Regions from separate parts of the Ensifer sp. YR511 genome, predicted to be linked through region 1. Evidence: riboswitches for the same ligand, from Rfam matches in the RefSeq annotation. Region 1 holds a riboswitch; each other region holds the start of a gene.
The links. Region 1 has a riboswitch for thiamine pyrophosphate ahead of thiB (thiamine ABC transporter substrate binding subunit). Riboswitches for the same ligand answer to the same signal wherever they lie in the genome.

Region 2: it holds a riboswitch for thiamine pyrophosphate, as region 1 does, so the genes downstream of both, thiC (phosphomethylpyrimidine synthase ThiC) here and thiB (thiamine ABC transporter substrate binding subunit) in region 1, are expected to answer to the same signal.
Region 3: it holds a riboswitch for thiamine pyrophosphate, as region 1 does, so the genes downstream of both, thiD (bifunctional hydroxymethylpyrimidine kinase/phosphomethylpyrimidine kinase) here and thiB (thiamine ABC transporter substrate binding subunit) in region 1, are expected to answer to the same signal.
Region 4: it holds a riboswitch for thiamine pyrophosphate, as region 1 does, so the genes downstream of both, thiO (glycine oxidase ThiO) here and thiB (thiamine ABC transporter substrate binding subunit) in region 1, are expected to answer to the same signal.

What each region holds. Positions count from the first base shown of each region.
Region 1 is NZ_FNGR01000004.1:172,328-179,789, reverse strand. It holds gene BLU15_RS10295 (MarR family winged helix-turn-helix transcriptional regulator) at 1-293, opposite strand, end outside; gene BLU15_RS10290 (ABC-F family ATP-binding cassette domain-containing protein) at 453-2,279, opposite strand; gene BLU15_RS10285 (thiamine diphosphokinase) at 2,283-2,933, opposite strand; gene BLU15_RS10280 (GNAT family N-acetyltransferase) at 3,018-3,503, opposite strand; TPP riboswitch at 3,639-3,757, shown strand; gene thiB (thiamine ABC transporter substrate binding subunit) at 3,809-4,837, shown strand; gene thiP (thiamine/thiamine pyrophosphate ABC transporter permease ThiP) at 4,845-6,470, shown strand; gene thiQ (thiamine ABC transporter ATP-binding protein) at 6,467-7,186, shown strand.
Region 2 is NZ_FNGR01000009.1:123,793-131,254, forward strand. It holds gene thiC (phosphomethylpyrimidine synthase ThiC) at 189-2,012, opposite strand; TPP riboswitch at 2,103-2,231, opposite strand; gene BLU15_RS17700 (sigma-54-dependent transcriptional regulator) at 2,329-3,693, opposite strand; gene BLU15_RS17705 (sensor histidine kinase) at 3,697-5,565, opposite strand; gene BLU15_RS17710 (dicarboxylate/amino acid:cation symporter) at 5,794-7,119, shown strand; gene BLU15_RS17715 (helix-turn-helix transcriptional regulator) at 7,199-7,462, opposite strand, start outside.
Region 3 is NZ_FNGR01000011.1:2,971-10,432, forward strand. It holds gene BLU15_RS19135 (class I SAM-dependent methyltransferase) at 808-1,749, shown strand; partial or broken gene BLU15_RS38985 (IS3 family transposase) at 2,023-2,145, opposite strand; TPP riboswitch at 2,464-2,567, shown strand; gene thiD (bifunctional hydroxymethylpyrimidine kinase/phosphomethylpyrimidine kinase) at 2,685-3,515, shown strand; gene BLU15_RS19145 (glycosyltransferase family 4 protein) at 3,583-4,884, opposite strand; gene BLU15_RS19150 (hypothetical protein) at 4,881-7,100, opposite strand; gene BLU15_RS19155 (hypothetical protein) at 7,111-7,462, opposite strand, start outside.
Region 4 is NZ_FNGR01000008.1:18,587-26,048, forward strand. It holds gene BLU15_RS16080 (8-amino-7-oxononanoate synthase) at 1-401, opposite strand, end outside; gene bioB (biotin synthase BioB) at 398-1,414, opposite strand; TPP riboswitch at 1,840-1,960, shown strand; gene thiO (glycine oxidase ThiO) at 2,122-3,093, shown strand; gene thiS (sulfur carrier protein ThiS) at 3,090-3,287, shown strand; gene BLU15_RS16100 (thiazole synthase) at 3,291-4,064, shown strand; gene BLU15_RS16105 (thiamine phosphate synthase) at 4,061-4,666, shown strand; gene BLU15_RS16110 (amidohydrolase family protein) at 4,701-6,386, opposite strand; gene BLU15_RS16115 (AAA family ATPase) at 6,558-7,462, shown strand, end outside.

The sequences.
Region 1 (7,462 bases):
ATGACGACATTCTTGGCGCGGCGATCCGCCGGATCGGGAACGCGGGCGACGAGCCCGTTCGCCTCCAGCCTGTCGAGATAGGCCGACAGCGTCATAGGCTCAATGCCCATGCGTGTGGCGATTTCGGCCTGTTTGATGCCCTCGGTGAGCGCCACCTGGATCAGCGTGCGCGCCTCGCCAGGCGTGATGCCCAGATCCATGGCATTGACCTTGCGGTCGAAGGCCCCGCGCAAGAGGCGCGAGACATCGGTCAGAAGCATTCCAATGGTTTCGGATTCTAGCTTGAAGGGCATCATGATCGTTCACAGGTGATATAATAAGTTTTACTTATCATACCCTGTGAAAACGTTCAACGCGGAAGGCCATCTTTCCCTTGCCAGTTTAACGGTAAAACTCGCAAGGATTCAACGTATTACCTTCGCAATCCCGCGCGGGACCGTCTTTGTTGTGTCTCAGCCCTCAAGCTCCTCGCGCAGCATTTCGAGTTCCAGCCATTCCTCTTCCATGCGAGCGAGGTCGGCACGCAGCTTTTCCAGCTCCTGCGCCAGCTTCGCAAAAGCATTTGGATCTTTTGTGAAAAGATTGGGGTCCGCCATCTTTTCTTCGCGCTTGGCAGCCTCGGCTTCCGCCTTGGCAATCTCTTTCGGCAGGTTTTCGAGCGCGAATTTCTGCTTGTAGGAAAGCTTACCCTTGGCAGCCTTCGGCGCTTCGGCGGCCGGTGCGGCTGCATCGGCCTTGGCCTTTTCCGCCTTCTCGGCCTTGCGCTTCTCCTCGATCGCGCCCTTGCGCTGCGCCATCATGTCGGAATAGCCGCCGGCATACTCGATCCAGCGTCCATCCGGCGCCTCCGGATTGGCCGGCGCAATCGTCGAGGTGACGGTGCGGTCGAGGAAGTCGCGGTCGTGGCTGACGAGGATGACAGTTCCGGCAAAACCGGCGACGATCTCCTGCAAAAGGTCGAGCGTCTCGATGTCGAGATCGTTGGTCGGCTCGTCGAGGATCAGAAGGTTGGTTGCTCGCGCGAGGATGCGCGCCAGCATCAGCCTTGCGCGCTCGCCGCCCGAAAGCTCGCGGATCGGGGTGCGCGCCTGCTCTGGCTGGAACAGGAAGTCCTTCATGTAGCCGGTGACGTGGCGCTGCTCGCCATTGACCAGCAGGTTGTCGCCGCGCCCGTCCGTCAGGTAGTGCGCCAGCGTGTCGTCGAGATTGAGGTCTTCGCGCTTCTGGTCAAGCGTCGCGATTTCGAGATTGGTGCCGAGCTTGACCGTGCCCGTATCCGGCTCGATCTGTCCGGTCAGGATCTTCAGGAGCGTCGTCTTGCCGGCGCCGTTCGGGCCGACCAGACCGATGCGGTCGCCGCGGTGCACGCGGATCGAGAACGGCGCGACGATGGTGCGCTCGCCATAGGCCTTGGTGACCTTCTCCGCCTCGATCACCAGCTTGCCCGATTCCTTGGCGTCGGCGGCCGTCGCCTGTACCGTTCCCTGCGGCCCCTTGTGGCCGCGATAGGTCGCCCGCATGGTCTGCAGCTCACCGAGGCGGCGCATGTTGCGCTTGCGTCGAGCGGTCACGCCGTAGCGCAGCCAATGTTCCTCGCGCTCGATCGCCTTGCCGAGCTTGTGCTGTTCCAGCTCCTCGGCCTCCAGCACCTCGTCACGCCAAGCCTCGAAATGGGCAAAGCCGCGGTCGAGCCGCCGCGACTGGCCACGGTCGAGCCAGACGGTCGCGGTCGAGACCTTCTCCAGGAAGCGCCGGTCGTGCGAGATCAGAACGAGCGCCGAACGGCTGCGGATCAGTTCGTCTTCCAGCCATTCGATCGTCGGCAGATCGAGATGGTTGGTCGGCTCGTCGAGCAGCAGGATATCCGGCTCCGGCGCCATGACACGGGCAAGCGCCGCGCGACGCGCCTCACCGCCCGAAAGGCGCTTCGGGTCTTCCTCGCCGGTCAACCCCAGGTGCTGCAGCAGATAGGCGACGCGATAGGGATCGTCACTCGGGCCGAGTCCTGCCTCGGCATAGGTCTGCACCGTGTCGTAGCCGTCGAAATCCGGCGCCTGGTGCAGATAGCGGATGGTCGCGGAGGGATGGCGGAAGATTTCGCCCGACTGCGCCTCGGCCAGGCCCGCGGCAATCTTCATCAGCGTCGACTTGCCCGAGCCGTTGCGGCCGACCAGACAGATGCGGTCGCCCGGTTCGACTTGAAAATTGGCGCCGGCTAGCAGCGGCGCGCCGCCGAAGGTGAGGAAGATGTCGTCGAGTTTCAGAATGGGAGGCGCCAAGGCTCAGGCTCCGGAAAGATCATAGGGGCGGGCGAGCACAATGGCGCGACCGCTCTGGAGAGTGAAGCGAAGGGGACCCTCCGCAACGTTGGAAACGGTTCGGGACGAGCCGAACGGCAAGGTGAAATCGTCGAGCGGATAGCGCGCATTGACGATCGAAAGACCGGTAAGCTCGGTCAACCCGAGCACCGAGAAGAGGCAGCCCTTGGGTAGGTCGAGGTCGAGCGAGCCGGCCAGCAGCGGATAGGCCTCTTCCTCGCCCGAGGTCATCAACACGGAAAGGCCACGCTCGGCAAGGGCGACGGCATGCAGCAGGTGCATGAAGGCGTGATCGCTGCGGGTACCGCCGAGGGCGCCGGCGAAAATCAGGCGATCGGCTCCACGCGACAGCGCCGCCTCGACCGCGATCTCCCCGTCCGTCGCGGCCTTCGCCGCCGGATAGGGCTCGCGCGGGACGGAGGCGTAGTCCGCAAGAAGGGCTTCCTCGGTCGAGTCGAAATCACCGACCCAGACATCCGGCACGATGCCGAGCAATCGGGCATGGCGCATGCCGCCGTCAGCCGCAATGAAGCGACTTGCGGCCAGCTGGTGAGCCAGCCGGTCGGTCAGCGAAAGGGCGCCGCCAAGCAGAATGGTGAAGGTCGATCGAGCCATGGCAAAGCCCATAGCGCAAAGGACCGCCGAAGGAAAACGAAGAAAACCGTCGAACGAGCGGTTCTCGATATTTTGGTCAGACCATCAATGCCCCTCGGGCACCGGATCGGGAAAAAGCATGCCGGCATAAATGCCGGGGGTCGAATCCGGAATTTCGACGGCGCCGGCCACCCGCTCGTAGAACTTCGCCGGCCCGACGCCGCCGATAATCGCGTAGCCATAGCCGGCCTCGCGCATGGCCGTGAGGCTTGCAAGCAACAGTGCCTCACCGATCCCCTGCCCGCGCATGCTTTCGTCGACGCCGGTCGGACCGAAGAAGCCGAGTGCCGTTACGTCGTGGCAGGAAAAGCCGACGATCTTTTCGTCATGGACAGCGACGTGCATGCGCGTCGGGGTGGAGGAAAAGGCGGCTTCCGCCTCGCCCGCCCATCCGGCACCGAAAGTCTTTTCAATCCAGGAAACGACCAGGCGGCGCTCCGGCGCCATGGCGCGGCGAATGCTGATGCCAAGGCCAAGCTTCGACTGAGGTTCAGCCGGCAGGGCATAAAGTCGAACAAGCATATCGGGCATGACATTTCCTCCTCGCTGCCGTTGTGTAGCGCAGTTGGCGGCATACGCAAACACGAGCCATTGTGCTGGCCAGGCGTCCCCTTGCTTCGCCGTAAACATCGCTTGCCATGGGACCGAGGCAGCGGTAAATCTCTTGCCGCTCTAACGGGGTGCCTCCCGACCGCATTGCGGCCGGAGGCTGAGAGGCGTCAAAACGCCAACCCGCGGAACCTGATCCGGCTCATACCGGCGGAGGGATTAGACGCGATCGGATCGATACGCCCTTTTCCCATGCAACAACGAACTTTGGGAGAGAGGTCCTCGCCATGTCCAATTCATCGCAACTTAAATTCTTTAGCCGGCTAGCCCTTGCGACGGCCGCGAGCCTTGTTTTCTCCGGCGCCGCGACCGCCGCCGACAAGACGCTGACGGTGTACACCTATGAGAGCTTTATCACCGAATGGGGCCCGGGCGCCAAGGTCGCAGAAGCCTTCGAGAAGACCTGCGAATGCAAGGTCAACTATGTCGGCGTGGCCGACGGCGTCGAGCTGCTCACCCGCCTGAAGCTCGAAGGCGAGGCTTCCAAGGCCGACATCGTGCTTGGCCTCGACACCAACCTCGTTGCGGAAGCCAAGGCAACGGGCTTCTTCGCGCCGCACGGCGTCGAGGCAACCGGCGTCACCGTTCCCGGCAACTTCTCCGACGACACGTTCCTGCCCTATGACTACGGCCACTTCGCCGTCGTCTACGACACCGAGACGCTGAAGACGCCGCCGAAGAGCCTGAAGGAGCTGGTAGAAGGCGACCCGTCGCAGAAGATCGTCATCGAGGATCCGCGTACGTCGACGCCGGGCCTCGGCCTCCTGCTCTGGGTCAAGGCCGTCTATGGCGATGAGGCGGGTGCCGCCTGGACGAAGCTGAAGGACCGCGTTCTGACCGTCACCCCCGGCTGGTCGGAAGCCTATGGCCTCTTCACCAAGGGCGAGGCGCCGATGGTGCTGTCCTACACCACGTCGCCGGCCTACCACATGGTCGCGGAAAACACCGAGCGCTATCAGGCCGCTGCCTTCTCCGAAGGGCACTACATCCAGATCGAAGTCGCCGGCATGACCAAGAACGCCAAGGAGCCGGAACTGGCAAAGCAGTTCCTCGCCTTCATGACCGGTCCGGACTTCCAGTCGATCATCCCGACGACGAACTGGATGATGCCGGTCGCAGCGACCAAGGAGCCGCTGCCGGACGCCTTCAATAAGCTGGTCAAGCCGGAAAACACCTTCCTCCTGCCCTCGGAGGACGTCGCCAAGAACCGCAAGGCCTGGATCGACGAATGGCTTGCCGCCATGAGCAAGAACTGAGGCCGGATTGTTCGCACTGCGCGAAAATCGTATGACAGTGGTCGCCGGGGCAGCCTGCCTCGGCGTCTTCGTCCTTTTCGTCGGTCTTGCGATCGTCGCCTTGCTGAGCCAGACGGGCGGCGCGAGCGACGATGCGCTGTTCGACGCCTACATCTGGCGCGTCACCCGCTTCACGCTGCTGCAGGCGACCCTCTCGACGTTGCTGTCCGTGCTCTTTGCCATCCCCGTCGCCCGGGCGCTAGCGCGACGACCGCAGTTCCCCGGCCGCATCTGGCTGCTGCGCTTGATGGCGCTGCCACTCGGACTGCCGGTTCTGGTTGGCGCACTCGGGCTGATCGAGATCTGGGGGCGGCAGGGTTTCCTCAATTCCGGCCTACGCTGGCTCGGCCTCGCGCAGCCCGTCAGCATTTACGGCCTGTTCGGCATCCTGCTTGCCCACGTCTTCTTCAACATGCCGCTTGCAGCGCGCCTGTTCCTGGCCGGGCTCGAGCGCATCCCCGCCGAATACTGGCGCAGCGCCGCCAATCTCGGCATGCCGTCACGCGCACTCTTTCGCTTCATCGAATGGCCCGTGCTGCGCGGCCTCCTGCCGGGTGCCGCCGGCCTCGTCTTCATGCTCTGCGCCACCAGCTTCACCCTCGTGCTGACGCTCGGCGGCGGGCCTGCGGCCAGCACAATCGAAGTGGCGATCTACCAGGCGCTGCGTTTCGATTTCGATCCGCCGCGCGCGATCGCGCTGTCAGCCCTGCAGATCGCCATGACCGGCCTGCTGCTGCTCCTGCTTCGTCATCTGGCGACCGAGCCGGAAGAGGGCATGACCGGTGGCCGCACTGTGCGCCGTTTCGATGGCGCGTCAAGGATCGCGCGCCTGAGTGATGGCACCTGGATCACGCTTGCCTTTCTGTTTCTCGGCGCGCCGCTGGTCGCGGTTCTCATCTCCGGACTCGAAGCCGATCTGCTGAAGCTCGCCCGCGATCCGGCGGTGCACCGGGCGCTGCGGACGAGTGCGGCAATCGCGCTCGCCTCGGCACTCGCCTCCGTCACCATGGCAGCCGTGATGATCCGGGCGGCGGCAACCGCCACCGCGCCGCGTCACGCGACGTCGCTCTCCCGCGGCTTTGCCGGTGCCATCGGTGCCAGCACCTCGCTGATCCTCTTGGTGCCGCCGGTGGTGCTCGGCGCCGGATGGTTTCTGCTTTTGCGTCCCTTCGGTGACGTCGCGCGCTTTGCACCTGCCATCGTCGTTGCGATCAACGCGCTGATGGCGCTGCCCTTCGTCCACCGCATCCTCGCGCCGGCAATGGCGACCCATGCGGCACGGTCCGAACGGCTGACGGCAAGCCTTGGCATTCGTGGTTTTGATCGTCTGCGATGGATCGACTTTCCGGCGCTGCGCAAGCCGCTATTGATGGCCCTTTCCTTCGCCATGGCGCTGTCGCTCGGCGACCTCGGCGCCGTCGCTCTCTTCGGCAGCCAAGACATGGTGACGCTGCCGTGGCTGCTCTATAGCCGTATGGGCAGCTACCGCACCGCCGACGCCGCCGGTCTCGCCCTTTTCCTCGGGCTTCTCTGCCTGATATTCACCATCCTCGGCACGGCCAATGACAGCCGGCCGGAAGGACGCAAAGCATGATCGATCCCGTTCCCGCGATAGAGTTGCGCGATGTCGAGGTCCGTTTCGAAACGGCCAAGCTCACCTTCGATTGCACCATCGCCAAGGGGGGCATCGTCGCTGTCGCCGGTGCCTCGGGCTCCGGCAAATCGACGCTGCTCCACCTCATTGCCGGGTTCGAGGATCCCGATCGCGGCGAGGTGCGCATTCTCGGCGAGAACGTTGCCGATCGGGCGCCGTCGGAACGGCCGGTCTCGATGATCTTCCAGGACAACAACCTCTTCGCCCATCTCGACGTCGCGACCAACATCGGACTCGGCATCGACCCGGCGCTTCGGCTGAGCGCAACCGACCGCGAGAAGATTGAAGACGCGCTCCGCCGCGTCGGGCTCGAAGGCTTCGGGAAAAGGCTGCCGCCGACGCTTTCAGGCGGCGAGCGCCAGCGCGTCGCCCTCGCCCGCGCGCTTGTGCGAAAGCGCCCCCTGCTGCTGCTCGACGAGCCCTTCGCAGCGCTTGATCCCGGCATGCGCGCCGGCATGCGCACGCTCCTGCGGGAACTGCACGAGGAGGAAGGCAACACGATCCTGGTGATCACACACCATCCCGAAGACGTGAAGGCCCTGGCCGACGGCGTGCTTTTTCTCGACCAGGGGCGTATCATCGCAAACGACACCCTCGACCGCTTCCTGGCGCGGCGGGACAATGCGGCGATCGACCGCTTTCTCGGCAATACTTGAAGGACGGATCGGATTCTCCACGCCCTTGGCCGATTGCCACAATTTGACCGCGGCGCCATGCGACGCGCGAAATATCCGGCAAGGGCGCGAATATTCCCGCATCCGTTGCCGTGATACCACGGGGCAACTATTTCTACCGAGACAAACTAGGCAGGTGGCGCTGAAATCAGATACAGCAAGACCAGGACTGAGAGGTCGCGGCAGAGCAACGCTGCCGGGCTGAAAAAGTAGGACTTTCAACGCTGTCGTACCACTTGTCCGCAGGATGCGGGCGGA
Region 2 (7,462 bases), on a different contig from region 1:
ACGTTGCATGTTTGTCGATTGAACGGGGTCGTTGGCGCGCCTCCCACCCTCCGTCATGCTCGGCTCAAGCCCGAGCATGACGGAGGAGGAGAGCCTTGGCGGTCGCCGCTTCCGCTTCCGAGGCGGGAGGCGGAGTCCTGAGTGAACTGAAGGGGCCGTGACTGGCCCCTTCAACGAGTCTCTGTCGTCTACTCGGCCGCGCCAGCCGCCCCTTCCACCGGCATATAGAGGTCGCCGCCCTCGCGGTATTTCGCGGCCATTGCCTCCAGGCCTTCCTTCTGCGCTTCTGCGCGGATGTCGTGCGAGATCCGCATCGAGCAGAATTTCGGGCCGCACATGGAGCAGAAATGCGCGACCTTGTGCGCTTCCTTCGGCAGTGTCTCGTCGTGGAAGTTACGGGCCGTCTCCGGGTCGAGCGAGAGGTTGAACTGGTCCTCCCAGCGGAATTCGAAGCGGGCGCGCGACAGCGCGTCGTCGCGCACCTGGGCGGCCGGATGGCCCTTGGCGAGATCGGCGGCATGGGCGGCGATCTTGTAGGTGATGACGCCGACCTTGACGTCGTTGCGATCGGGAAGACCGAGATGCTCCTTCGGCGTGACGTAGCAGAGCATGGCGGTGCCGAACCAGCCGATCATCGCCGCGCCGATGCCCGACGTGATGTGGTCGTAGCCGGGCGCAATGTCCGTCGTCAGCGGTCCGAGTGTGTAGAATGGCGCCTCGCCGCAGACGGCGAGTTGCTTGTCCATGTTCTCCTTGATCTTGTGCATCGGCACGTGGCCGGGGCCTTCGATCATCACCTGACAATCCTTGGCCCAGGCGATCTTGGTGAGCTCGCCGAGCGTTTCGAGTTCGGCGAATTGTGCCGCGTCGTTGGCATCGGCGATCGAGCCGGGGCGCAGGCCGTCGCCGAGCGAGAAGGAGACGTCATAGGCGCGGCAGATGTCGCAGATTTCCTCGAAATGCTCGTAAAGGAAGCTCTCGCGATGGTGATGCAGACACCACTTGGCCATGATCGAGCCGCCGCGCGAAACGATGCCGGTGACGCGATCGACGGTGAGCGGGATGTAGTGCAGCCGGACGCCGGCATGGATGGTGAAATAGTCGACGCCCTGTTCGGCCTGCTCGATCAGCGTGTCGCGATAGACTTCCCAGGTGAGGTCCTCGGCAATGCCGTTGACCTTTTCCAGCGCCTGGTAAAGCGGCACGGTGCCGATCGGAACCGGTGAGTTGCGGATGATCCATTCGCGGATGTTGTGGATGTTGCGGCCGGTCGAAAGGTCCATGACGGTGTCAGCGCCCCAGCGCGTCGCCCAGACCATCTTTTCGACCTCTTCCGCCATCGACGAGGTGACGGCGGAGTTGCCGATATTGGCGTTGATCTTCACCAGAAAATTCCGGCCGATGATCATCGGCTCGGACTCCGGGTGGTTGATGTTGGCAGGCAGGATCGCCCGGCCGCTGGCGATTTCCTGGCGCACGAATTCGGGTGTCACGTGATCGGGGATGTGGGCGCCGAAGCTTTCACCGTCCCGGACCTTCGCGCGCGCCGCGTCGCGGCCGAGATTTTCGCGGATCGCCACGAACTCCATTTCCGGCGTGATGATGCCGGCGCGGGCATAGGCAAGCTGGGTCACTGCGCGGCCGCCCGTGGCCTTCAGCGGCGCATGCTGAAACGGGAAGGTCGGTGTCAGCCTGTCGCCGCTCACAAAGCCGTTGTCCTCGGGGCGGACCACGCGTCCCTCATAGGTTTCCACATCGCCGCGGTCGACGATCCAGTTGCGGCGCAGCCGCGGCAGGCCGTCCTCGATGCGGATCTCGGCGTCGTCGGCGGTGTAGGCGCCGGAGGAATCATAGACCGTAACCGGTTGCTCCCCCGACGTCGGGTGGAGCGCAATCTCGCGCATCGGCACGCGGATATCCGGATGAAGCACGCCCGGCTTGTGGATCTTGCGAGAGGCGGGAAGCGGTCCTTGCGTGACCGTGAGGGCTGCGGGTTTGGTGGCAATATTCATGACGAGGCTCCAAGTTTGCAATTGGAGACCCAGTTCTGATGCCGGAAGGATGAAAGACGCTCCGCCAGATGCTGGACGCACGGAATCCTGGCTTCGATATCTGCACCGTCCCTACGCCAGTATGAACTGGATCAGGTTCAACGGGTCACTGCGCCACAGCCGGCAAGCCGGCCATCCAGCAGAATCTCAGCCCCTTGCGGGACCCCCCTGGTGAATGCCTAGATCATAGCCATCGATCGGCCCGGGTCGTCAAGCGTGAATTCGCCTGCCGACAAAGATGCACCTATTGCGTGTGGTGACGGATTCGGGTTTGACGCTAGCGGCCGGCCTTTTCCGGTGCGGCCCGCTCGGCGTAATCGGCACGGTTGATGCCGTGGCGCTGGAGCTTGTCGTAGAATGTCTTGCGCGGAATGCCGAGCGCCTCGATCGTCGCCTTGACGTCGCCGCGCTGAGCCCGCAACACCTCTTTCAGGATCTCCGCCTCGTAGCGTTCGAGCCGTTCCGGGAGCGCAAATCCAGGCTGTCCGGCGGGCGCAATCGGCTGTCCCAGCGGACCTTCGACACCAAGCGCCACGCGTTCGGCAAAGTGCGAGAGCTCGCGCACATTGCCCGGCCAGGCATGCGTCATCAGATGTTTCTGCACGGCCGATGTGACCACAGGCGCGTCGCGCTTGAAGCGCTCGGCCGCCCGCGTCAGGAAGTGCGAGAAGAGCAGCGGGATATCGTCTCGGCGTTCGCGCAGCGGCGGGATCGACAGTGTTACGACATTCAATCTAAAGTAGAGATCTTCCCGGAAATCGCCGCGCTGCGCCGGGTCGCCGAGATCGATTTTGGCAGCCGCGATGACGCGGATATCGACCGGACGAACCTGGTTGGTCCCGAGCGGCGTGATCTCTCGCGCTTCCAGAACGCGCAGCATCTTCACTTGAGTCGCCGGTGGCATCGCCTCGATCTCGTCGAGGAACAGCGTGCCGCCGCTCGCATGCTCGATCCGGCCGATGCGCTTCTTCAAGGCGCCGGTGAAGGCGCCCTGTTCGTGGCCGAAGAGTTCGCTTTCGATCACCGTTTCGGGCAGCGCCCCGCAATTCAGCGCCACGAAGTTGCCGTTGCGGCGTCGGCTCCAATTGTGGAGCAGCGTCGCCACCACCTCCTTGCCGCTGCCCGTCTCGCCGGCGACGAGCACGTCGACATCGGTATCGGCAATGTGCCGGATCGTCTGGCGCAAACGTTCCATGACCGGCGTCTGGCCGATCAGCGGCAGGCTGTCGCCGGCCGTCTCGGCGGCGCGTTTCAGCGCGCGGTTTTCCATCACGAGCCGGCGTTTTTCCAGCGCGCGATGCACGCTCTGCACCAGCCGGTCGGCGGCAAAGGGTTTGGGGATGAAGTCGTAGACGCCATCCTGCAGCGCCTGCACTGCCATCGGGATATCGCCATGGCCGGTCACCAGGATCACTGGCAGATCCGCGTCGAAAGCTTCGATGCGGCGGAAGAAGGCGAGGCCGTCGATGCCCGGCATGCGGATATCGCTGACGACGACGCCGTCGAAATTCGCATCCAGCGTCTTCAACGCTTCGGCAGCGCTGGCAAAAGGGGTAATGGCGAGGCCGGCGAGTTCCAGCGTCTGCGTCATCGCCTTGCGCAGATGGTTGTCGTCGTCGACGAGATAGACGGTCGGCTGCATCGCTCAGGCCCTCTTCAGGCGAACCGTGAAGACGGTGCCCCTGTCGCTGGTTTCGACGGTGATATCGCCGCCATAGTCGGCGACGATCTCCTTGGAGATGGCAAGGCCGAGGCCGAGCCCTTCATCCTTCGAGGTGTTGAACGGCGTGAACAGATCCTCGTGGATGTGCAGGGGAATGCCTGGGCCGTTATCGGCAACGACGAGCAAAACCGTCCCGGAGGGACCGTCCTCGCAGCGCACGCGGATCTCGGCGTCGCTGCGCGTGCCGAGCGCTTCCAAGGCATTTTGCAAAAGGTTGATCAGCACCTGCTCGAGCCGGATGCGGCTGCCGAGGACGCTGAGGCCATTTTCCGGGAGGTCGATGACGATCGCATCCATGCGGCCGGCAAAGCGGCTGCGCAGCAGCATCATCGCCCCCTCGATCACGTCGCGCATGGGCGTCGGCTCGGCGACGAAGCGGCCCTTGCGAGCGAAGCTTCTGAGTTCGTCGGTGATGGTGCCGACCCGATCGGTCAGTTCGGCGATGCTGACAAGGTTCTCGACCGCGGTCTGCTGCTGGCCGCGTTCGAGGAAGGTGCGGGCGTTGTCGGCATAGGCGCGGATGGTCGCGACCGGCTGGTTGATCTCGTGGGCGACGCCGGCCGCCACCTGGCCAAGGATCGCCAGCCGGTTCGCCTGAACCAGTTCCTGCTGCACCGCCTGCAGCTTCTCGCCGGTACGCCGGTGGTCGGCGATCTCCGTTTCGAGATGATCGCGGGCAAGGCTGAGGTCATGTGTGCGCTCCGCTACGCGGGTCTCCAGCTCGTCGCGCGCGGCGCGATCGCGCGCAGACACCAGTGCCAGCGTCTGGCGGCGGCGCAGGAGGACCGCGGTAAAAGCGAGCAGCGGTGCGAGGAGGGCCAGGGCAATCAGCCGGGCCTCCCGGGTTGCCGCCGAGATCGCGCCATCGAGCGGCGCCAGCTGCTCCAGCCGCCAGCTGGTGGTCGGAACCATGGTTTCGACCCGGAGGAACCGACGTTCGCTGTCGCCCGGCAACAGTGCGCGCAACTCGCTGGAGCCATCGCTGGTCGGCTCGATGTCGCGGAAGGGCAGCGGCAGCAGCGAGGCATCGCCAAATTGCAGGCTGTCGCGGATGGCGGCGACGCGGTCGCGTGGAATTGTTCTGGTCGTCATGAAGCGCCAGGAGGGGAAGCTGGTGATCAGCACGATGCCGCGCCGGTCGGTGACGTAGACCGGCTTGCCGGAGGCGAGCCATTCGGCTTCCACATCGTCGAATTCGAGCTTGGCGACGACGACGCCGATCGGGCCGTCAGGACCCTGGACCCGACGCGAAATGTAGAGGCCCGGCCGCTTGCTGACGTTGCCCATGGCGAAATGCTCGGCCTTGCCGTCGCGCATCGCCATGCGGAAATATTCGCGGAAGGCATAGTCGTTGCCAACGAAACTCGTCGGCTCGCGCCAGTTGCTGGCAGCGACGGCGACGCCATCGGGGCCGATCACGTAGATGACAGCGGCGTCCGTGTTGGTCGCCAGCGCCTGCAGCTTCTCGTTCAGCCGTTGCAGCGCCTCTGTGCCGCGGGTCGAAAGGGCTGCCTTCACCTCGACATCGTCGGCCAGCACCAGCGGCGTCGAGCGTTGGCGTTCGAGTACGGCGCGCAGCAGCGAGGCCTTCAGATTGGCATCGATCCGGCTTTGGGCATCGACAGTTTCGAGCGCCTGGCTTCGGCCGTACTCGCCGGCAAGCAGGAGCGCGGCGACAAGCAGCGCGACGGCAAGGCCGGCAAAGACCAGCCAGGTGCGGCGCATCGACTGGTCGAGATCTGCCAGATTGAGGGGGGCGGACAGGGCGTTGAACATCGCCCAATTGTGCATTTTTTCGCTCAGCCTTCCAGATGGCATGTGCGGAAATCCGCTCAACTCTTTGTGCGCATCGAGCCGCCTGCACAAAACATCCTCATCAATTCAAAGGCTTGGTTCCTGCCGCGGCCAACTGGCACGACCGTTGCAAATGACATCCTCATGACAGCCCGCGCTGTCGCGCATCGGAAATTGACCCGGGAGGCCCGGCATGACGCCGGACTGGGTCCAGTGGAGGATCTCATGATTATCGAACAATCCGCGGAACCGCGCGGCAAGACACCTTTCTATCGCCATCTCTATGTCCAGGTTCTGGTGGCGATCGCCGCCGGCATCCTGCTCGGCCATTTCTATCCGTCGCTCGGCACCGAGCTGAAGCCGCTCGGCGACGCCTTCATCCGTCTCGTCAAGATGATCATCGCGCCGGTCATCTTCCTGACGGTCGCGACCGGCATCGCCGGCATGACCGATCTTGCCAAGGTCGGCCGCGTCGCCGGCAAGGCGATGATCTACTTCCTCACGTTTTCGACGCTCGCGCTGATCATCGGCCTGATCGTCGCCAATGTCGTCCAGCCGGGCGCCGGCATGCACATCGATCCGGCCTCGCTCGACGTCAAGGCCGTGACCACCTATGCCGAAAAGGCGCATGAGCAGACGATCACCGGCTTCCTGATGGGCATCATCCCGACGACGCTCGTCGGCGCCTTTGCCGATGGCGACATCCTGCAGGTGTTGTTCATCTCCGTGCTCTTCGGTCTGTCGCTTGCCATGGTCGGCAAAAAGGCTGAGCCCGTCGTCGACTTCCTGCACGCGCTGACGCTGCCGGTCTTCAAGCTCGTTGGCATCCTGATGAAGGCCGCCCCGATCGGCGCCTTCGGCGCGATGGCGTTTACCATCGGCAAATACGGCGTCGGCTCGATCGCCAACCTGGCGATGCTGATCGGCACCTTCTACATCACGTCCTTCCTCTTCGTGTTCGTCGTTCTTGGCGCGGTCGCCCGCTACAATGGCTTCTCGATCGTTGCGCTGATCCGTTACATCAAGGAAGAACTGCTCCTGGTGCTCGGCACGTCCTCGTCGGAAGCCGCTCTTCCGGGCCTGATGAGCAAGATGGAAAAGGCCGGCTGCAAGCGCTCGGTCGTTGGTCTGGTCATCCCGACCGGCTATTCCTTCAACCTCGACGGCACCAACATCTACATGACGCTGGCCGCGCTCTTCATCGCCCAGGCGATGGATATCCCGCTGTCGCTCGGCGATCAGGTGCTGCTGCTTCTCGTCGCGATGTTGAGCTCCAAGGGTGCTGCCGGCATCACCGGCGCTGGTTTCATCACGCTGGCTGCGACGCTTTCGGTCGTCCCGGCGGTGCCGGTCGCCGGCATGGCGCTGATCCTCGGCATCGACCGCTTCATGTCGGAATGCCGCGCGCTCACCAACTTCGTCGGCAATGCGGTCGCCACGATCGTCGTTGCGAAGTGGGAAGGCGAACTGGATGAAGCGCAGATGGCCGCGGTCCTCGGCGGCCGTGCGCCGGAGGCGCTGCCGCAGCCGGCCTTGCAGCCGGCGGAATAAGTTTGCCTCCCAAGGCATGACTGCAAAAAAGCAGTCCGAACGCGGTCCGTGGCAACACGGGCCGCGTCGTCGTTTGCGGCTATTGGCCGCTCAGCGTCATCTTCGATGTGTCCGGCGCGCCAGCGTTCAAGAAGCCGATGAACTCCCGGAGCATCGGCACCCGACGCGGACGGAAGCTCTCCTCCGTCGTGCTGACATCGACGATGCGGTCGACGCGGAACTTGCGGTAACCTTCTCGAAGGCAGCACCAGGCGAGAAGCACCAGAACCCGTTCCAGATAGACGATGGCAAGCGGCAAAACCTGCCGGTCGGTCCGCTGCCCCAAGGCATCCACATAGCCGAT
Region 3 (7,462 bases), on a different contig from region 1:
CGCGACGATCGAAGTTTCGTTAGACCGTCCCAGTGCGGAGGCACTACTGTCAGCACTCGTCCAGTTTGTCTCGCAGGGGCAGGCTGTAGAATTTGACGATTGGATGTAATTCAACTGCGCGGCGTAATGTGCTCACACGCTTCAGGAAAGCGAGACCGCTTACTCGCAGTTGACGATCAATCGAGACTAATTTTGATTCCCGACAAAATTGCCAAAGAAGCATGGAGCCTTTCAGCCTGTCACCTTGCGCGCGGACAGCGCGACCCGACTATTATGGTGGCTGAGGCGACGGCCTTGGAGCGGCAGCGCTGTCTGGAAATCGCCACGGAATACTGCGGAATGGACAGCAAAGTTGCCAGAGACATCCGAAGTGACGCAACAGTAGTCGGAGCGCGGTTTCGGCACGCTGCCGTCACCCGAGCTGAAGAAAGCTCCAGAACCTCACGAGGATGATCTGGAGCCTTTCGTCTTGGCGTCGAAATCACAGACGTCCGCTTGTAAGGCGGTCGCGTTTGTTACTCAAGCTTGTAACGCGCCTCAGGCTGCGGTTTTGTGAGTCAGGCGCCATAATTCCAATAACCCTACGACACCGATCGCGATGAGAATTCGACGTCGGACATGCCCAGGCAGCCTCTGTGAAAGACGAGCCAGATGACAGCATGGTGAGAGCGGGTTTTTCTCTATTCGTGATGAACTGCAATTCGTTGCACGCATAAGAACAACTCTGCTGGCCTCAGCCAGCATTGTATGGTTGGCTTGCGACGCCGCTTGTGCAACACAATCGCGCAATCAAACGGAGGTGCAAGCATGTCTGGTATAGTAGAGCAAAACGCGTCAGAGGCGGTTCCGGTGTCCACCGACACCACGATTGAAGAACTTGCCGACCTCGCCTACCGGTCAATTCTTGGCCGTCCTGCTGAAAAGGGCATCGCCGAGAAATGGGCGCAGAGGGCGCAACAGGAGCCGAAAGAGCGGCTTATGACGAACCTGGTCAATTCTCCTGAGTTCCAGCGAAACTACCTGCACCGCCTCGTCCGGAAAGATGGGATGCGTGCTGTCGCCGACATCAACAACCGCCTGTCTTTTTCCATCCTCCCCAAGCCGCTTCACCAGGAGCGCTTGAGAATGATCAAAGACCACCTCCCGGTGGTCCCCAAGGTTCTCGATCTCGGCGGCGCCTCAGGCGACGAGCAAGGCGCCCTCCTCTCGATGGGGTACCGCGGAGCCGAAGACATTACGATCATCGATCTGCCACCGGATATCCGCTTCAAGGCCGCGATGGAAAAGGCGACCGTCTCGGAGCACCACGGAACAACGGTACGGTATGCCTATCATTCGATGGCCGACCTTGAGCGGTATGAGGACGAGAGTTTCGATTTCGTCTGGTCTGGCGAGACAATCGAGCACATCCCGCTCGAAGCCGGCGATAACGTCTTCAAGAGTGTCCAGCGCATCCTGAAGCCAGGTGGCATCTTCGCACTCGATACGCCGAACCGCACAGTTACCCGCCTCGGCGTGGGGGACACTGGGTTTATCCACGCCGAGCATGCTCACGAGTATCGTTTCGAGGAATTGCTCGATCGTCACAGGGATTGCGGCCTCGACGTCATCGAGACCAAGGGCTTGATGGACGCTCGCCGCTCGCTTGAGGTCGGCTATCTCCTTCCAGACGAAATGGCCGCCGGGACTATCAACGACACCCCCGAGACCTCTTACGTCTTCTTCGTGAAGTTCCAGAAGCCCGCTTAGTTCGCGAGACTGGATAGCCACTGCCATTGGGTACCGGCTACGTTCTGTAGGGTGATCCGCGAGATGTTGTTCGCCAGCGTGATATCCGCCCCTAGAAACAGGTTTTCGGTACCATTTTTCAAGGCGACATCCCGGGCGCCGGAACGTAAACAACGTGATGATGTCGCCATTGACCTGAGCCTCAAGTTTCCTACGGTGTTTCGGAAAGTCTTGGGTTTTCATGAACTGCCCCAGGTTGCTGGACCAGCGGAGGCTAGAGTTTTCCAGCTTCTCTCAGGGCCGCGGGCTGGTTGCGCCACCCGAATTCACCAGCGAGATCGGCACCTTGTTGCCGATCGCACCATATGGCCGAACCTCATTTTAGTTTCTTCGCCAATCCTCCATCCTTTCGCGGGCAATGCCACACCCCCAAACGATCGACGACGAGGACCGAGTCGCACTTCCGTGCAGCGCACGGGGTATCCGGCCATCATGAACCCCGGAATTCTCTGATTCCTGAGATGCAGGCGTGTGCTTGCCGCTTGCGTTGTCGGATGAAAAAAGTAATGTGGGCGCGTCTGTGAAGTCGAACGCTCAGACAGAAGGCTCCTTGCGCTCTCACGGCAATAGGGGCCTTTTTGTCATTGTGAAAGCGTGGATTTCTCGCGAATTGCATCGAACCACGCATTCGAGCTTTCCGGCCATTGACATCCCCAATCATCCGCCCCTAGCATTCTTCCTGCCGAGGGGCGCACTGTCACGGTGCTGAGATGGCGGTGAGCCAGACCCTTGAACCTGATCCGGATCATACCGGCGTAGGAACGGCAAGGGCCCTTCTGCTCACCAGCCGTCTTTGCGCTTACCGATCGGATCTCCGTCCATTTCCGGGAGGTCGCTTTGCTCGTGTCTGTTTTTGAATCAGTTATAGAAGGCTCAAACCTCATTCGGGTGGTCCGATGACTGCGATCGCCGTTACCATCGCAGGTTCGGATTCCGGTGGCGGGGCGGGCATTCAGGCGGATCTGAAGACGTTCTCGGCGCTGGGCGTTTATGGCGCCAGCGTGATCACGGCGGTCACGGCGCAGAATACCCGTGGGGTTTCTGCGGTTGCAGATATCTCCCCGACCGTCGTTGCGGCTCAGATCGACGCGGTGTTTTCCGATCTTGCCGTCGGTGCGGTAAAAATCGGAATGGTGTCGCGGCGCGAGACGATCGGGGTGATTGCCGCCGGTCTTAAACGCTATGGCCAGCTGGCTGTCATCGACCCGGTGATGGTGGCAACCTCCGGCGATCATCTGATGCAGCCGGACGCGATCGCGACGCTCAAGGAGGAGTTGTTGCCGCTGGCGCTTGTGCTGACGCCGAACCTCCCCGAGGCGGCGCTGTTGACCGGACGCGCAATTGCCGAAACCGAAAGCGAGGTCGCGCGTCAGGCGGAGATGCTCCTGAAGCTCGGTGCGCGTTCAGTGCTGATGAAGGGCGGCCATGCCAAGGGCAAGGACGCGATCGATATTTTCTATAGCGGGGAGGGTGTCCTTAACCTGTCACGGCCGCGGATCGAAACCAGCAATGATCATGGCACCGGGTGCACCCTATCGGCCGCAATCGCCTCGGGGCTTGCCAAGGGTATGCCGATTGACGATGCGGTTGTGGCAGCCAAGGCCTACTTGCATGCCGCGTTGGTGGCGGCCGATCGTCTGACCATCGGACAGGGGCGGGGGCCGGTGCATCATTTTCATCATTGGTGGGGCGACGCCAAAGGGTCGGCGTCGCGCCTTCGAACGTAACCGACTCCCAGGGCGCTCTTGGTCGTGCTTCGCGATCTGGCTGAGCAGTGTGGGCTTCGGGTCTATCTCAGGCCACTGCCGCGCTCGGCAGGGCCGGTTGTTCGCCCTTGAGCATCTTGCGATAGAGCGCCACATGTTCGCGCGCGCAATCGACATGGCTCGTCGGTCGCCTAAGCGTTGCCCGCAGATTGTCCCATGCCCGCGGCGCGCCGAGGACGTCGATCAGGCGGTCGGCCAGATCCTGGGCGCTGCCGGTGCGGAAGTGATAGCCGTCCAGGCGGTCGCGAACCTTTTCGGCCATGCCGCCGATGTCGGAGCAGAGGATCGGCCGGCCATGATGCAGCGCTTCCTGGATAACGACAGGGGAATTTTCCCACCAGACCGACGGCATCACCACCCAGTCGACCGAGCGCATCAGCCTTGGCATGTCCTGGTTCTGGTAGGCGCCGTAGAAGCGGACACGACGACCGGCGTCCTCAATGAGTTTCGCCACCTTCTCCTGATAGTCTTTCGGTTGGCGCTCGAGGTTGCCGCCGAAGATCATCAGCGAGGATTCATCGCCCCAGATGTCATCGGGCACGCGCGATACCGCGTCGATCAGCACGTGAACGCCCTTGAACGGCGTCATCTGTCCGAAATAGGCAAAACGGTTGCGCCGGGCCGTTGGCGACGGCAATTCGCGGGCCGGAGCCTTGTCGCCCATGACGATGCCGTTCTCGATCACGAAGATCTTTGCGGCTTCGAGCCCCCATTCGACATAGCGGTTGGCGAGAAAGGCGCTCGGCGCGATGAAGGCATCGGCGAGATTGAGCATGCCGCGCACGAACTGTTCGCGGCGAACGAAGCGCGACACCGGGATTTCGGGGAAGCACGTGTGGCAACTGATCGGTGAGGCGCCGTTGCAAAGCTGGCCCGAGGGGCGTTTCACCATTTGCCCGTGATTGTGGCAGATCGGCAGATACTCATGGAACGTCACGACGATGCGTGCCTTGGGCAGGGCATCACGGACGGCATAGAGCGCTTCCAGGCCGAAGCCGAGAATATGATGGAAGTGAATGACATCCGGCTTGATGTCGCCGACGAAGCGCAAAAGGTCGCGGCGGATCGCGTCCGTATCGCCGTTGGAGAGGAAGAAATGGTCGAAGTCTTCGGCGTGGTAGAGCACTTCGTCCATGGCGAGACGCAGGCTCATCAGTGCGGAGGCACCATGGCGCGGAACCGGATTGCCGACACGGGCGAGGTAGATCGATTCCACACCCGACAGGCCGTTCAGTGCCTTGTGAAGACCATGCGAAGCAATTTCCGCACCTCCGAGCGAATGGGTCGGGTGGCCATGGGAAACCACAAGTACGCGGAGTTTTTCGCTCATGCGTCAGTCTCCTCGAAGAATGTTTGGGCGGTTTCGGAGGCGGGCATCCAGCGGGCGCGGAAGAGCGTCCGGTCGACACGCTCCACGAACCGGGCGGTGGCGGCGGAGCCCGCTCCGGGCACCTCGTCCGATCCGACCATCTGCAGGGACGGAAGCCAATAGGCCTCGTAGCCCTTGCCGCTCAGGCGAAGGGCAAGATCGAGCCCCTTCAGTGCTGCGCCGAGATAGGTCGGCGACGGGCCTGCATCCTCCATCAGCGCCTCGCGCGGCAGGATGCAGCAATCGAGCGATGCAGTTGCGACCCGGGTCAGCTTCAGGCGATTGACGGCACCGACCGGATAACCGGCGTAGCGGCTCGATTGAAGATGGTCGGGGCGATCGAGCGACGTGCTGCCGGCCCAGCGGATCGAGTGATCCTCATAGGCTAGGGTCGGCGAAATGATGCTTCCCGTCTTTGCCTCGTAAGCGGAAACGAGTGCCTGATACCACCCGGTAATGGCTGGCGTCAGCGACGAGGAAAGCAGAACGACCGCGTCGCTGTTTACCCTTTCGGCAGCCGCTTGCGCCAGGTCGCATGCATCGCCGGCGCCTTCGACGGATATGAGCCGCAGCGGTAGGCGATAGAATTCCGAGAGCTGACGGATATGGACCGCGTGCCGTCGGAACCGCTCGGCCTGGAGCACGAGCGCGATCGGGGCCTGGCGCGTTTGCGGATCAAGCGCAAGCAGCCCCAAAAGCGGTGCGAAATCCGTCTCGGTTTCTTCGGCGACAAGAAGGATGGCGGTACCCTCGGCCTGATCGAACGGTCCCATGTCGACGACTGTCTCGACGCTCGGTGCGGTGTTGCGCGCCGCCGTCAGGAAAGGGACGATCTGCCGGTCGATAATATCGGGCAGGGCCCAGCTTGTCGGATCGATCGAGCCAAGCAGCCGCAAGGCGGCGGCGCGTGCGGGCAGCCGCACGGGGAAAAGTGGCATGTAGGCGCGGCGGGCGTCCCTGAGGGTGAGTTCGAGGTGAACTGGTCCCTCCGCTTCGCCACCAAGCGCCTCGATCCGACTGATAAATCCATGAGACCGGCGATGGCCGGAAATCGCGCTTTTGAATTCCGGCCGATCGACGAAGGCCTCTTCGACGTCGGATCGTTCGGTACGGGTCCAGGCTGCGTCCAGCCGCGCTCCGCCGCCCTGTCGGCAAAGTCGCACGCTTTCAACGTGCCCATCAGGGTCTAAAAGCCAGCCCGAAATTAGGAAGGCCCCATCCTCACCCTGGTAGAGTGCATCCACGCCAAGGCGGACAGGGACCGGAAGGCTTGAGATCGTCTCGGTGCCATCGTATCCGCTGGCGGCATCGCGTAGGCGAAGCATGACTTGCGGCGAGCTCTGGCTCTGGAGCAGCATCGCGCGGATATGGCCGGGTGTCTCGAGTGGACCTGTCACCACCCGGCGTTCGTGGAGCCCGACATAACGCCAGGCGCCGCGGCCGCGATAGAATATGCCCTTGATGTCGCGCGCTCGGGGCAGATCGTTTGCGGACAGGAGGCCGACAAAGCCGGCCGAACCGTCAGGCGCGTCGTTGCGCTGGAAAATGGCGACGTTGCAATCGGCAAGGAAGGTATCCTCGCTCTTGACGATCGCCCGGCAGACGCCGGCGGGCAGGTCGTGCGCCCATCCTTTCAGGGCGATGGTTCCATCATGCCCCTCGCCGAGCAGTTCGATATATCCGTCGCTCGCCGCTCCCGTTTTAAGCAGGGTCGTAATGGCCGCGAGCCGTTGATCGGCATCCGGCGGCTTGATCAGCACGTCGACCAGGCGGCCGAGCACGTGTACCAGCTGCGGACCGGCGAAATCCTTCAGCATCGCCGTGACTTCACCGATTGAAACGGTGCGTGGCGCAACCATATAGCGCTTACCGTTACCCGCCTTGCCGAAGCGGAGCGTAGTCGGCAGCTGCTCCGAGCCTTCGACCGGAAGCAGCGCGGCAAAGCCATGCGTGGCGGAAGACTGGGGTGCCGCCAGCCGCCAGCCGACGACCGACGCCATGACCTGGCTTGACGCATCTTCATTGATCTCGACCGGCAACTGATCGGCCAACGGGCCACCGGTACTGATAACGAGAAGCATTGTTTCGTCGATCGGGCAGGCGATAATGCGTCCACTGCGCGCAATACGGCCAAGCGGTGCAGGGCTTGCGGAAAGGCTGAGTTCCGTACTGGGCATGAGATGGGCCTCAGGTCCGAAGGAAGACGGAAAGGATCGCGCCTGCCGCAAAGCCTGCAAGGACAAAGAGAAGCAGAAACGCCGGCTTCAAATCGCCGTTCGAGCGCTGCTTCAGTGCGTTGAGGCTCTTTTCCATACCCGCGATTACACCGTCGAGCCGCATCAGATGAACGTCGAGATCGGTCAGTCGCTGGGTGATTTCTCCGCGGAGGTTCGCGACATCGTCGCTGATTGCTGCAAGTCCGGGGCTTTCGACTTCATCGCCGTCGTCAACTTTCGACCGCAGGGCGGAACGCTGCGAGACCTGCAATTGCCGTTGCGCTGCCATCAGCACGTCGAGCTTGTCGAGCACTTTTGCAAGT
Region 4 (7,462 bases), on a different contig from region 1:
TTGCTCGCAGCGATGCCTTCATGGGCGCTCGCATGGATCAGGGCATCGTGGACGATGAGGTCGTCGCGCTGCGGCAGCGTCGAAAACAGGGCAGCATTGGCGGCATAGCCGCTGCCGAAGAAGAGCATTCGTTCCGCGCCGAAGAAGGTGGCCGCTTCCGCCTCAAGCGCCTCGTGTTCTTCGTGATTGCCGCGCAACAGCCGTGAGCCGCCGGAGCCGACCGGCACGCCGCGCGCGATGGCACCCGTTATCGCCGCCTTCAGCCGCGTCGAAGCGGCGAGCGCCAGGTAGTCGTTCGAGGTAAAATCCAGGCCGCCAGCGGGGGCAAGTGCGCGCCGGCGGCCCTTGCGATCAAGGCCCTCCAGCGTCTTCTCATAGCGCGCAAACAGACCCAGGGTCATTCGGCCGCATCCTGCCTTGCCGCCGGAGCCATCGGCTTCAACCCCAGGCGTCGGAAGAGCGCCGCATCATGGTCCTCGCCGGGATTGTCGGCGGTCAGCAGGGTTTCGCCGACAAAGATCGAATTGGCGCCGGCGATGAAACAGAGCGCCTGCGTCTCGTCGCTCATGTCGGTCCGGCCGGCCGAAAGCCGGACATGCGATAGCGGCATCAGGATGCGGGCAAGTGCGATGGTGCGGACGAAATCGATCGGATCGACGGGCGCTGCATCGGCCAGCTTCGAGCCCGGGATCGGGATCAGCATGTTGATCGGCACGCTTTCGGGCGGCACCGGCAGATTGGCGAGCGTCACCAGCATGGAGATCCGATCGTCGGCGGTTTCGCCCATGCCGAGAATGCCACCGGCGCAGACCTTGATGCCGGCGTCGCGGACATTCGCGAGCGTCTCCAGCCGGTCGGCAAAGCTGCGGGTGGTGATAATCTCTCCGTAGAAGCGTTCGGAGGTATCGACATTGTGGTTGTAGTAGTCGAGCCCGGCCTCGGCGAGCCGTGCGGACTGGTCCGGCGTCAGCATCCCGAGCGTCATGCAGGTTTCCATGCCAAGCGCCCGCACACCGCCGATCATGGCGACGATCGCCTCCATGTCGCGATCCTTCGGGCTGCGCCAGGCGGCCCCCATGCAATAGCGCGTCGCACCGCCGTCGCGCGCCTTTCGCGCCTCGGCAAGCACACGCTCGACCTCCATCAGCTTCGATGCCTTGAGCCCGGTCGGATAGTGGGCGGACTGGCTGCAATAGCCGCAATCCTCGGCGCAGCCTCCGGTCTTGATCGAGAGCAGCCGGCTCATCTGGATGGCGTTGGGATCGAACTGCGCACGATGGACCGTGTGTGCGCGGTAGAGCAAATCGTTGAACGGCATATTATAGATTTTTTCAGCTTCCGCTTGGGTCCAGCGGGATTCGCCCGCGTCGCCCGGGGTAAAATTAGCGCCAGTTGATAGGGTTCCGTCCAGCATTTCGGCTCGTCCTCCAGGTCATTGCAAATGCGAAATAGATAGAATCTGATATTATCTATAATTTTATCGACCAGCAAAGTTCGCAAGCACCCAAATGGAGAGTTTCTGTTATCGCATACCCTTATGGTTGCATTTTTGACCGTGAACGAATCTGGAAACCGCCGAGACGGGGCACCAATTACCAATCAATCGGTCGCAGCTCCCATTTCCGAAATCGGGCGTAACGCACCCGAGAAACGAGGACGAGCCCGGGCTTCTCCGGTATTTTTCGACCCGCTCTGCCCGCCTGACACTCCTCCCTTCAGCACGCCGCCAACGCTTCCGCTTTCTCGTCGCAAAATTATAGATAATTTTTTCGGCAGATGAGATCACATCGCACACGAATGCTGGCTCTTGACAAAAACCGCCCCGAACGGTCAGCTTGGAGCATTCACCAGGGGTGTCCCGCTAAGGGGCTGAGATTCTGCTATGCGATTTGCGCGGCGCAGTGACCCGTTGAACCTGATCCAGTTCATACTGGCGTAGGGACGGTGCAGACATCGCTGCCGCAAACGTCGCCTTCACGCGACCATTCTACGGCAAGGCGTCCTTCCCCTTCCTTCGCTCGTGAACTGGGTCTCCACAATCGGAGCCTCGGCATGCACACCGCCAACACCATCCCGCTTCCCTCACGACGGCCCGCCCACGCCTCGCGGGAACACTGAGCCATGCGGATCCTCGTCAAAGGTGCCGGCGTCGCAGGGCTCTGTCTGGCGCATGAACTTAGCGCCCGCGGTGTCGCGGTGACGGTTGTCGAGCAAAAGCCAGGCTTTGCCGGCGCGGCCTCCTGGTTTGCCGGCGGCATGCTGGCACCCTGGTGCGAACGCGAAAGCGCCGAAGAGGTGGTGCTGACGAAGGGCATCGGCGCCATTGACTGGTGGGACGACGCCCTGCCAGGCGAGGTTTCCCGAAACGGCACGCTTGTCGTCGCCCCGCCACGGGATGCGGGCGAACTCAAGCGCTTTGCCTCACGCACCTCCGGCTTCGAATGGCTCGACGCCGCCGCGATCGAACGGCTGGAACCGGCGCTTGCCGGACGTTTCCGCGAGGCGCTGTTTTTTCCCGGTGAGGCGCATCTCGACCCGCGCCGGGCGCTGAGCCGGTTGCGGCAGAAGCTTGTCGATCACGGCGTCACCTTCCTCGATGAGACGAGCGACGATGGCCACCACGATCTCGTCGCCGACTGCGCCGGCGCGGCACGCATCGGCGAAACGCGGGGCCTGCGGGGCGTGCGCGGTGAAATGCTCTACCTGCAGACAAGCGACGTGGAACTGTCGCGGCCGGTCAGGCTCATTCATCCCCGCATCCCGCTCTACATCGTGCCGCGCGGCGGCGGCCTCTTCATGTGCGGGGCGACGATGATCGAGACGGATGACGGCGGACCGATCACCGCCCGCTCCCTCATGGAACTGCTGAACGCCGCCTATGCGCTGCATCCGGCCTTCGGCGAAGCGCGCCTCGTCGAAACCGGCGCCGGCGTCCGCCCCGCCTTCGCCAACAACCTGCCGCGCGCCCTGCGCACCGGGCAGACCATCACGATCAACGGACTTTACCGCCATGGCTTCCTGCTTTCGCCGGCCCTGGCGGCGGAAGCAGCCGACCTCGCGCTTGCGCAGGACCTGAAGGGAGATGCCGCATGAGACTGACCGTCAATGGCGAGGATCACGACCTCGCCGTCACCACCCTCACCGAGCTTCTGGCCGCCCTTGATTTCGAAGGCGACTGGCTCGCCACCGCCGTCAACGGCGAACTGGTGCACCGGGCCGACCGTTCGGGTCATGCGCTCAGCGACCGGGACCGGATCGAAATTCTCTCGCCGATGAAAGGAGGCTGAGACATGCTGACGCTTTATGGACAGGACCTGCGCTCACGGTTGCTGCTCGGCACCGCCCGCTACCCCTCCCCCGCCGTTCTGGAAGATGCGGTGCGATCGTCAGGCACTGAGATCGTCACGGTCTCGCTCCGGCGCGAAACCGCCGGAGGCCGCCAGGGCGGCGCCTTCTTCGAACTGATCCGGGCGCTCGGCGTGCACGTGCTGCCGAACACCGCCGGCTGCCACTCGGTGTCAGAGGCGGTGCTGACGGCCAAGATGGCGCGCGAGGTCTTCGGCACCAACTGGCTGAAACTCGAAGTGATCGGCCACCACGATACGCTGCAGCCCGATGTCTTCGGCCTGGTCGAGGCGGCGCGCATCCTCTCGGCCGAAGGGTTCGAAGTCTTTCCCTACACCACGGATGATCTCGTGGTTGCCGAACGGCTCGTGGAAGCCGGCTGCAAGGTGCTGATGCCCTGGTGCGCGCCGATCGGCAGCGCCATGGGGCCGCAGAACATCCAGGCGCTCAGGGCAGTGCGGGCCAACTTTCCCGATGTGCCGCTGATCGTCGATGCCGGCATCGGCCGGCCCTCGCACGCAACGACGGTGATGGAGTTCGGCTACGACGCCGTCCTGCTCAACACCGCCGTCGCCGGCGCCGCCAAGCCCGCACTGATGGCCGCTGCCTTCGCGGGCGCGATCGATGCCGGCCGGCAGGCCTTCGAGGCGGGCATGCTCGAACCGCGCGATTTTGCCGTCCCTTCCACCCCCGTCATCGGAAAGGCGGTGTTTGCGTGAAACTTGACCCCTTCTATCTCATCGTCGACAGCGCGGATTGGATCGAGCGGCTGGTGCCGCTCGGCGTCAAGCTGGTGCAGCTACGCGTCAAGGATCGTACGGAAGCAGAGATCCGCCGCGAGATCCGCGCGGCCAAGGCCGTTTGCGACGAGCAGGGCTGCCAGCTCATCGTCAACGACTACTGGCAACTGGCGATCGCGGAAGGCTGCGACTTCGTCCATCTCGGCCAGGAGGACCTGGCGGAGGCCGACCTTGCTGCAATCCGCGCCGCCGGCCTGAAGCTCGGACTCAGCACCCATGACGAGACGGAACTGGAGACAGCACTTGCTGCCAAGCCCGACTATGTCGCGCTCGGACCGGTTTATCCGACCATTCTCAAGGCTATGAAGTGGGCGCCGCAGGGACTGCCGCGCCTTGCCGCCTGGCGGAACCGTGTCGGGTTGCTGCCGCTGGTCGCCATCGGCGGCCTCAACGTCGAGCGGATCGCCGGCGTCTTCGAGCACGGCGCCGACATCGCCGCCGTCGTTACCGACATCACCCGCAATGCCGACCCGGAAGGCCGGACGCGCGAATGGATCGCCAGAACCGCACCGTGGCGATAGGCACGTGCCGGGCCGCGGGTAGCAGTCTCCGCGGTCAGGCGATCTCCAGCTGCGAGAGCCAGGAGGCGTCCAGGCCACGCTTGCGACAATAGGTGGCGAGCCGCTGGCGGGTCGGCCCCGGCCGGTCGAGGCCGAGGTAACGGGAGGCGTTCTTCCAGAAGATGTTCTGCTGGTCCTCCTCGCTGACATTGGCCTCCTTCAGTTGCTGGGCAATCCGCGGGACGTAGGCGTTGTAGTCCTTCTCCAGCGCCATCATCGACCAGTCGGTGCCGAACATCAGATGGCGCGCATCGGGATCGTAGTCCCGCAGCCACTTGTCGAGCAGCGCGCGGATTTTTTCGTGCAGCCCGGGCGTGTTGTCGGTGACGAGCTCGCTCAGGTAGCTCAGGTCGGCAAACAGGTTCGGCCGGCGCCCGTGGCCGATCGTCTTGCCAATGATGTCCTCCCAGGTCGGCGGACCGGAGAATTTGTCCTGGGCGCAGGACACCATGACCCCCGTCGGTGCGCCTGGGCGAATGACTTCATCGAAAGCGCCGAAATGCGCCAGATTGATCCGCAAGTCATTGTAACGGTTGGTGTCGAGCAGCTTCTTCCAGTAGGCGGGGCTCGCCATATTGCCATAGCCGCAGCCGGCGCCGATGCTGTTTTCCGCATGCGCCATGATCGGCACGCTGTTGTCGCGGCACCAGTCGTAGAGCCGCTTCAGCGCCGCATCGATCGCCGGATCCGCATTGCCCCATGCCTTGAAGCCCATCGGCGGGTAGATCTTCACGCCGATGAAGCCCTTTTCCATGATCGCGTAGCGGACGTTTTCCAGCGACGAGCCACGCTTCTGCGCCTCCCGGTGCGGATCGAAGCCGACGAAGCTGTGCATGTGGATGCCGTGCCGCTTGATCACCAGCTGCTGGATCTCGTCCATCACGTCGATCTGGTCGTGCTGCGGCGATGCCCTGCCGCCGATCGACTTCTCGAAATCGAGGATGCTCGGCGTGATCATGGAAAACCGGCATTTCGACGCGAAGATCCGGGCATAGGTTTCCGCCAGGTTTTCGCGGTAGTCCTGCATGAGGCGCACGAAGGAAAGGTAGTTGCCGATCTGTTCGTGGGCCTTGGCGGCCGACGCCAGGGCATCGACATCCGTCTCCTCCACGCTGCCGGAGCGCCGCTGCAAGCCCTGCGGCAGGCCGGGGGTGCCGCCGATCTGTTCCAGCAGGCCTTGATAATCCGGCGTTTCGGCGCCGCTTCGTGCGGTCAACGATGCGCGCTGCTCGCCGGCTAGCGCGACCAGTTGCTTGACGGCGATGCGCAACTGCTCGTCCTTCTGCCGCTCGAACTCGGCGTCGGAGGGGCGCGGCACCCGCTTCTTGAGAATAGCGTCCTCAGCCTTGGCCTTGGGCGCGACGTCGCCAAGGGCCGTCACGAGGAAAACCACCAGGGCGTTTTCCAGACGCTTCGACTGCAGCGGATCGGCGGAGAGTTTTGCTTCCGGCAGTTTCTCCCGCAGCGCCACATAGCGCACCAGCCCTTCCACGGGCACATCGGCCGCGTTGAAGAAATGGCAGTGAACGTCGACGATCGGGTAGGGAAGCTCGCAGGCCGCGGCCGGTGGCCAGTCGTGTCGACACCCGGAAAGCACATTTGCCATCACGCCTGCCGAGAACAACCGCAAGACATTGCGGCGTGTCACGGCGGCGACCGGACCAGCCCAGTCGACCCCCATCATCCCCTCCTGTTGCGAGACCCCCTCGAACAATCGGGCAAACATTACTCCGTTCGCAAGCGGCGTGGAACAGATATTTACTTGCCGTTACTGGAAACCCATAGGTCAACACGGGCGGCCTTTAAGTGCGAAAGGAGGCATGTTACTCTAAAATCTTGGGGAGAATTTTGCGTGGTAGGTGGCGCCGGCAAGAATGAATTCCAACGTTACCTGTCGGGAGCCCTGGTTCGATGGTCTGCCCCGGCGGCGACGGATTCGGCTGGCCCGACGCGCGAGGACTTTCCCGGCGCCTTGCTGTTCGCCGACATCTCCGGTTTTACCCGCCTGACCGCCAAATGGTCCGAAAGCGACCGCGCCGCCGGCGCCGAACGGGTGAGCCGGCTGCTCAACGGCTACATGGGGCCGCTCGTCCGGCATATCGAGGAACATGGTGGCACCGTGTTGAGCTTTGCCGGCGACAGCCTGCTTGCCGGCTGGCAGGCTGCCTCCGACAGCGAGCTGGAGCAGGCCGCCTGGCGCAGCTGCTATTGTGCCGGCCGCATCCGTGAAGAGATCGGCGGCCCGGGCGGGCCGGAGGACGCGCTGCAGCTGCGCATCGCCGTCGGCGTCGGCACCATCACCCTGCTGCACCTCGTTCCCCGCATCGACCAGCGCTGGCTGATCGTCGGCGGCGACTGCCTGGCGCAGGCGGACCATTGCGGCCTTTTGAGCGATGCCGGCGAAATTCTCGTCTCCGACGCCGTGTGGCAGCTGATCGGCAAGCGGGCAACCGGCCGGCCCGGCCGGGAGGGCACCGCCCGCCTCGAACGCATCGATCCCTATTCGACCGCAACCGGGCAGCCCCACCCCCTTTCGGGCTTCGCCAGCAAGCGGCTTGAAGCCTACCTGCCGCTTTCGCTGCGCGGTCGGCTTCTATCGCCGCTTTCGGAGTGGCTGGCGGACCTGAGAACCATTACGGCCCTGTTCGTGCATATCGTTGGCCCGGACCTCGAGAAAGATCTCGATCGGCTGAACCAGCTCGTTGCGCGGTCGATCGCCGTTGTCGGGCGCACCGGCGGGGAAATCCTCCACACAGC